2 linked regions of the Rhodoligotrophos defluvii genome follow. The protein of the gene in region 1 interacts with the protein of each later gene in a pairwise test. Links are inferred from orthologs where the notes say so. Each region holds a gene or a part of one and is shown on either strand. Other genes may lie near its edges.

Region 1 (2,685 bases):
TGCGGCACCTCCTTGAGTTCCTCCGGCGGCAGATCGTAGAGATCCTTGTCCATGGGTTCGCCGGGGTGGATCTTGTTCTGGATGCCATCGAGCCCTGCCATGAGCATCGCCGCGAAAGCAAGATACGGGTTAGCGGCAGGATCGGGAAAGCGCACCTCCACACGCTTCGCCTTGGGCGAGGTGGTGTGTGGGATGCGGCACGAGGCCGAACGGTTGCGCGAGGAGTACGCCAGCAGCACCGGCGCCTCGTAGCCCGGCACCAGCCGCTTGTAGGAATTGGTGGTCGGGTTGGTGAAGGCGTTCAGTGCCTTGGCATGCTTGATGATGCCGCCGATGTAGTAGAGGCACTCGAGCGACAGGTCGGCGTACTGATTGCCGGCGAACACCGGCTTGCCGTCCTTCCAGATCGACTGGTGGCAGTGCATGCCCGAGCCGTTGTCGCCGTAGATCGGCTTCGGCATGAAGGTGGCCGTCTTGCCGTAGGCATGGGCCACGTTGTGCACGACATACTTATAGAGCTGCATGCCGTCGGCGATCTTGGTCAGCGTGTCCCGGAAGATGCCGAGCTCGTGCTGGGCCGCGCCCACCTCGTGGTGGTGCTTCTCGGTCTTGACCCCCATCTGCGAGAGAACCGATACCATTTCGGAGCGGATGTCCTGGCAGCTGTCGATCGGGTTGACCGGAAAATAGCCGCCCTTCATGCGCGGCCTATGCCCGAGATTGCCCTGCTCGTATTCGGTGTTGGTGTTGGTGGGCAGCTCGCTCGAATCCACCCGGAAAGCCGAATGATAGGGATCGGTGACGAAGCGAACGTCATCGAAGATGAAGAATTCGGCCTCGGGCCCGAAGAACACCGTGTCGCCGATGCCGCTCGACTTGAGGAAGGCCTCGGCATTCTTCGCCGTGGTGCGCGGGTCGCGCTCATACGCCTCGCCGGTCGACGGCTCCAGCACGTCGCAGAAGATGCCCAGGGTCGCCTGCGCATAGAACGGGTCGATATGGGCCGACTCCGGGTCCAACATCAGCATCATGTCGGACTCGTTGATCGCCTTCCAGCCGACGATGGACGAGCCGTCGAAGGCTACGCCTTCCGCGAACATGTCTTCGTCGACAAGGTCCGCATCCATCGTCACGTGCTGCAGCTTGCCCTTGGGATCGGTGAAGCGCAGGTCGACGAATTTGATCTCCTTGTCCTTGATCAGCTTCAGGACGGACTCGGGCGTATGCTCGGTCGCCATGGATAATCCCCTTTTCAATTCTCAGAGTTGAACGTGTGAAAACGCCCGCGCCCGAAGGGGGAGCGCAGACGCCGATGATCCAGATCCTCCTGTCAGAGGGCGTCTGTGCCGGTTTCTCCGGTGCGGATGCGGATCGCTTCCTCAACGGTCGAGATGAAGATCTTGCCATCGCCGATGCGGCCGGTCTTCGCCGCATTCTGGATCGCTTCCACCGCCTTTTCGACCAGCTCGTCAGGCAGCACCACCTCGATCTTTACCTTGGGTAGAAAGTCTACGACGTATTCAGCACCACGATAGAGCTCGGTATGGCCTTTCTGGCGCCCGAACCCCTTCGCCTCGGTGACGGTTATTCCCTGCAGCCCGACCTCTTGGAGCGCTTCCTTCACTTCGTCGAGCTTGAACGGCTTTATGATCGCCTCAATCTTCTTCATACGCCCCGTCCTTAAAGTTCGTTCTCCAGGAAAGATCCCGTCCTCCGGCATGGCCGGCGGCCAGCATGCCATCGCAATGCTCGGCACTAGCGAATGCAGCCCCCATGCCAGACGGGGCGCGCCGATCATGAAGTACCGGAAAACAAGGTTTCCAGCCTTTCGTCCCGCTCCGTGCGGCGCCACGAGCCCCGCCGGGCAGCACCTTCTCTGGTGAAATAATAGGCAATTGGCTGCATTTTAGCCACGACGGTCTTGCGATCATGCGCAACTCTTCTTGTGGCGATGTAACAACGCTTGGCGAGGTATCGGATGGAGAACCGCTGTGCCCTGCTGACCCCCCGGCAGATGTATGAGGCGGACCGGCTGACCATCGCCGCCGGTACGCCGGGTTTGCTGCTGATGGAGCGCGCGGGGGCGGCAGTGGCCGAGCTTGCGGCTGCACGCTGGCCCGGTGCCAGGGTGCTGGTGCTGTGCGGCCCGGGCAACAACGGCGGCGACGGCTTCGTGGCGGCGCGTCATCTGGTCGAGGGTGGCGCAGCCGTGTCGCTGGCATTGCTCGGCTCCATGGAGCAGCTCAAGGGCGATGCGGCCCAGGCGGCCGCGGCATGGGCCGGTCCGGTAGCGACGCTGGAGCAGGGAGGCTTCGACAGCGCTGACTTGATCATAGACGGCCTGTTCGGCGCCGGATTGTCGCGGGCTCTCGACGGGGCTGCCGCCTCTGCGGTCGTGCGCGCGAATGCCAGCGGGCGGCCCATTCTGGCCATAGACATGCCATCCGGCATCGATGGAGAGACAGGGCAGGTGAGGGGTGTCGCGGTCAGGGCGGCGGCAACCGTCACCTTCTTCCGTAAGAAGCCTGGACATGTGCTGATGCCGGGGCGGGCCTGTTGCGGCGACGTCCACCTCGCCGATATTGGCATCCCCGACATGGTGCTGAATGAAATAGCGCCAAACCAGTTCGAGAATGGCCCGGCCGTGTGGGCGGATGCCATCCCGCGGCCGGATCCGGATGGGCA
Region 2 (5,030 bases), on another replicon or contig:
CGGGCCCGACCAGCGCCCAGGCGATGAAGGCAATCACCGCCACCGCCAGCACCGCCGGCACGAACCAGCCGGCGAACACGTCGGCCAGCCGTTGGATCGGCGCCCGCGATCGCTGCGCCTCCGCCACCATCTCGATGATACGGGCGAGCACGGTGTCGGCGCCGACTCGCTTGGCTTCCATGATGAAGGAGCCCGAGCCGTTGAGCGTGCCCGCGGTCACCGGGTCGCCGGGGGCCTTCTCCACCGGCATGGCCTCGCCGGTGAGCATCGATTCGTTCACGCTGGATGCGCCTTCGACCACCGCGCCGTCCACCGCGATCTTGTCGCCCGGCCGCACCCGGATGCGGTCGCCCGGATGAAGGGCCGCCACCGGCACCTCCTCGTCGCTGCCGTCCGGCCGCACCCGCCGGGCGACCGGCGGCGCAAGGTCGAGCAACGCCCGGATCGCGCCGGACGTCCGTTCGCGCGCCTTGAGCTCCAGGATTTGGCCCAGCAGCACCAGCACGGTGATCACAGCCGCCGCTTCGAAATAGACCGCCACATTGCCGTGGTGGTCGCGGAAACCCTGCGGGAAAATGCCAGGGGCAAGCGTCGCCACCACGCTATAGGCATAGGCCGCGCCGACGCCGATGCCGATCAGCGTCCACATGTTGAGATTGCGCGTCCTGATCGAATTCCAGCAGCGCACGAAGAAGCTGCTGCCGCCCCACAGCACCACCGGCGTGGCCAGCAGAAGCTGCAGCACATTGGGCAAGCTCGGGCCGAACCGGGTTGCGCTCAGCCAGTCCTGGATCGGCAGGCCGAGATGGCTGCCCATCTCGACCAGGAGCAGCGCGATGGCAAAAGGCAGGCTCACCCAGAACTTGCGGGTGAAGTCGACCAGCTCGGGATTGGGGCCGCTGTCGACCGTCACGCTCTTGGGCTCGAGCGCCATGCCGCAGATGGGGCAGTTGCCGGGACCCACCTGCTCGATCTCCGGATGCATGGGGCAGGTGTAGATCGTCCCCTCCGGCATCGGTTCAGGCGCCGGCCGCTCACCCAGATAGGCCTGTGGATCGGCCGCGAACTTGGCCTTGCAGCCGGCCGAGCAGAAATAATAGGTCTGCCCCTCGTATGCATGCACGTGGCGGGCCGTTGCCGGGTCGACCGACATGCCGCACACCGGATCTCGGGCGAGCTGTGCTTCGCTCGTCTCCGCTGCACCATGCTCGTGCTTGTGGGCGACGTGGATATCGGCAACCGGAGCGGGCTTGCCGCTGCAGCATCCGGCACCATGATGCGGGTCACTCATAGGGGGCTCCTGCGCGCGAAATGGGACCGGCGCTCGATTTAGGCCTTCCAGTCACTGGAAGGTCAAGCACACTTAGCATGGACGCAACCCTGCGGCACGATTGCTTGCCGGCCCCGTGCCGAAGCCGCGTGCACTGCCAGGCATCCTCAGCTAAAAGTCCCTGTCATGAACAAGCCGCCACGCCCGGCGCTGCCGGAGCCAACAGAAACGCTGCTTCCGGTCGCCAACCCCGCGGCGCTCATCGACGGCGTCGCCCTGCGCCAGTCGCTCACGGAGCTGTTCCGGCGGCACGAGGGCGATGACGCGGCCATGCGCCAAGCCCTCCTCGCAACCCTGAAGCAGGCCTTGCGGGCGGGTCGGGCGGAAGCGGAGCGCCGGCTGATCGAGGATGGGCATGGCACCGCCTGCGCCATTAATCTGGCCTATGTCCAGGACGAGGTGATCCGCGCGCTCTACGACTTTACGGCCGTGCACATCTACCGGGCGCGCAACCCCTCCGCCGCCGAGCGCATCGCGGTGGTGGCGGTCGGCGGCTACGGCCGCGGCACCCTCGGCCCCAAGTCCGACATCGATCTCCTGTTCGTGCTGCCCTACAAGCAGACCGCCTGGTGCGAGAGCATGATTGAGTACATGCTCTACGTGCTGTGGGACTTGGGCCTCAAGGTGGGCCATGCCACCCGCAGCATTGATGAGTGCATCCGGCTCTCCCGCAGCGACAGCACCATCCTCACCTCCATTCTCGAAGCGCGCTATATCTGGGGCGATGGGGACTTGTTCGCCTTGCTGGAGAGGCGCTTCCGCAAGGAGGTGGTCGCGGGCAATGCCGCCTCTTTCATCGCCGCCAAGCTCGCTGAGCGCGACGAGCGCCACACCCACGCCGGCTCGTCGCGCTATCTGGTGGAGCCTGATGTCAAGAACGGCAAGGGGGGCTTGCGTGACCTGCACAGCCTGTTCTGGATCGCCAAGTTCCTCTACGGCACCGGCTCGCCCGAGGCCTTGGTAGCGGCGGGCATGTTCACCCGCGCCGAGGCGCGGCGCTTCCGCGTCTGCGAGGATTTCCTGTGGGCCGTTCGCTGCCACCTCCATTTCATGACGGGACGGCCGGGCGATCGGCTCACCTTCGATCTGCAGGCCGAGCTGGCCGAGCGGCTGGGCTATCGCTCCCACGGCCGCCAGAAGCGTGTTGAGCGCTTCATGAAGCATTATTTCCTGGTCGCCAAGGATGTGGGCGACCTCACCCGCATCTTCTGCGCCGTGCTGGAAGCCCAGCAGATCAAGAAGATCCCCACTATGAGCGCCATGCTGCAGAAGCTGGGCGTGGCCAAGCCGGAGGTGCTGGACGACCCTGATTTCAAGCTCGATGTGGGGCGGGTGAACGTGGTCGACGATCACGTTTTCCAGCGGCGGCCGATCAATCTCCTGCGGCTGTTCCAGTTGGCGGAAGCCCATGATCTGCTCATCCATCCCAACGCGCTCAAGCTGGTGCGGCGCTCCTTGCGCCTGATCGATGACCGGCTGCGTCACGATCCGCAAGCCAACGCGCTGTTCCTGGAGATGCTGTGTTCGCCGCTGCATCCGGAGGCGGTGCTGCGATCCCTCAACGAGGCCGGCGTGCTGGGCCGCTTCATCCCGGAATTCGGGCGCATCGTCGCGCAGATGCAGTTCAACATGTATCACCACTACACTGTGGACGAGCATCTCATCCGGGCGGTCGGCGTGCTCTCCGAGCTGGAGCACGGCGCCCTTGGCGGCGAGCATCCGGTCGCGCACGGTCTCATCAACACGATCAGCAACCGCCGGGTGCTCTATGTCGCGGTGTTCCTGCACGACATCGCCAAAGGACGGCGGGAATCCCATTCCGTCGCTGGCGAGCGCATCGCCATGGAGCTGTGCCCGCGCCTGGGGCTCACGGCAGCCGAGACCGAGACGGTCGCCTGGCTGGTGCGCAACCATCTGGTCATGAGCGATTTCGCCCAGATGCGCGACTTGAACGACTTCAAGACCATTCTCGACTTCGCCGCGATCGTACAGAGCCCGGAGCGGCTTAAGCTGCTGTTGATCCTGACCGTCGCCGATATCCGCGCCGTCGGCCCCGGCGTATGGACCGGCTGGAAAGGGCAGCTCTTGCGTACCCTGTATTTCGAGACCGAGCCCTTGCTGACCGGCGGCCACACGTCCATCAGCCGCCAGGAGCGGCTGGCGGAGGCCCATAACGCCTTCCGCGAGGCCACGCCCGAATGGGACGATGCTGCGCGCGAGGCCTATGTCGCCCGGCACTATGACCCCTACTGGCTCAATGTCGATCTCGCCCACCACCTCCAGCATGCCCGCATGATCAGGGCCGCCGAAGCGGCCGGTGAGGCGATCGCCACCCATGTGGAGACCGACGCCTTCACCGCCATCACCGAGCTCACCGTGTTCGCGCCGGACCATCCCCGGCTGCTGGCGCTGCTCACCGGAGCTTGCGCCGTCGCTGGGGCCAGCATCACCAGCGCGCAGATCTTCACCACGGCCGACGGCATGGCGCTCGACACCCTGCTCATCCCGCGGGAGTTCGAGCAGGAGGAGGACGAGCGGCGCCGGGCCGAGCGGGTGTGCGAGATGATCCGGCGGGCGCTCACCGGAAAGGTCAGGCTGGCCGAGATGATCGCCCGCAACACCAAGCCGGGCAGCCGGCTGAGCGCCTTCACGGTCGAGCCCCAGGTTATCATCGACAACGATTCCTCCAACCGCTTCACCGTCATCGAGGTCAATGGCCGCGACCGGCTGGGCTTCCTCTACGACCTGACCGAGGCGCTGTTCCGGCTCAATCTCAACATCAGCTCGGCGCAGATCGCCACCTTCGGCGAGCGGGCGGTGGACGTGTTCTATGTCACCGACCTCACGGGGGCGAAGATCACCAATGCCACCCGTCATCGGCAGATCAAGGAGCACCTGCTCGCCGTGATTGCCGGGGAAGTGGCGCAAGGGGCGGCGTGAGGGACCTTTCGCGATGAGTTTGCTGCGCTCGGCCATGACCGTCAGCGGCTACACGATGGCGAGCCGCGTTCTCGGCTACGTCCGCGACGCGCTGTCGGCCGGCATGCTCGGCACCGGGCTGGTGGCCGGTGCCTTCGTCGTGGCCGTCCGCCTGCCCAACATGTTCCGCAGCCTCTTTGCCGAGGGCGCCTTCAATGCCGCCTTCGTGCCGCTCTTCGCCAAGCGGCTGGAGGGGGAGGGGGAAGCGGGCGCCCGCCGCTTCGGCGAGGAGGTGATGAGCGTGCTGCTTACTGCGCTCACCGCCTTCGTCATCCTCGCTGAGATCGCCATGCCCCTGGTCATGCTGGTGATCGCGCCGGGCTTTGCAGAAAACGACGAGCAGTTCGACCTGGCGGTCACCCTCTCCCGTATCGGCTTTCCCTATCTCATGTTCATGTCGCTGGTGGCGTTCTTCTCCGGCGTGCTGAACAGCTTGGGCAAGTTCTCTTTCCCCGCCGCCGCGCCCATCATCCTCAATGTCATGCAGATCATCACCCTCGCCGGCGCAGCTTTCCTCGGCTGGGGGGCCGAGCCGCGCACCGCCGAGCTGCTGATGTTCGCCATCATGATCTCCGGCCTCATGCAGCTCGTCATGCTGCTGGTCGTGTGCGAGCGCGCCGGCATGAAGCTCAGGCCACGGCTGCCGCGGCTCACCCCTGGGGTGCGCCGGCTGGTGCGCTTGGGCGTGCCGGGCACCATCTCCGCCGGCATCACCCAGATC

What was found.
Region 2: the proteins of E4P09_RS15460 (region 1) and E4P09_RS00450 interact in binary tests that used the Escherichia coli proteins (3 or more experiments, as listed by UniProt). The link is inferred for Rhodoligotrophos defluvii from one-to-one orthologs.

What each region holds. Positions count from the first base shown.
Region 1 is NZ_SZZM01000003.1:246,399-249,083, reverse strand. It holds E4P09_RS15460 (P-II family nitrogen regulator), read right to left. Parts: upstream 1,670-2,685; coding sequence 1,331-1,669; downstream 1-1,330. Other genes in the region: E4P09_RS15455 (NAD(P)H-hydrate dehydratase), read left to right, coding at 1,979-2,685; glnA (type I glutamate--ammonia ligase), read right to left, coding at 1-1,238. UniProt on the Escherichia coli protein: P-II indirectly controls the transcription of the glutamine synthetase gene (glnA). P-II prevents NR-II-catalyzed conversion of NR-I to NR-I-phosphate, the transcriptional activator of GlnA. When P-II is uridylylated to P-II-UMP, these events are reversed.
Region 2 is NZ_SZZM01000001.1:91,701-96,730, reverse strand. Bases 1,156-4,470 are described here. They hold E4P09_RS00450 ([protein-PII] uridylyltransferase), read left to right. Parts: upstream 1,156-1,456; coding sequence 1,457-4,270; downstream 4,271-4,470. Other genes in these bases: murJ (murein biosynthesis integral membrane protein MurJ), read left to right, coding at 4,284-4,470; E4P09_RS00455 (heavy metal translocating P-type ATPase), read right to left, coding at 1,156-1,291. In the rest of the region: more of E4P09_RS00455, read right to left, coding at 1-1,155; more of murJ, read left to right, coding at 4,471-5,030.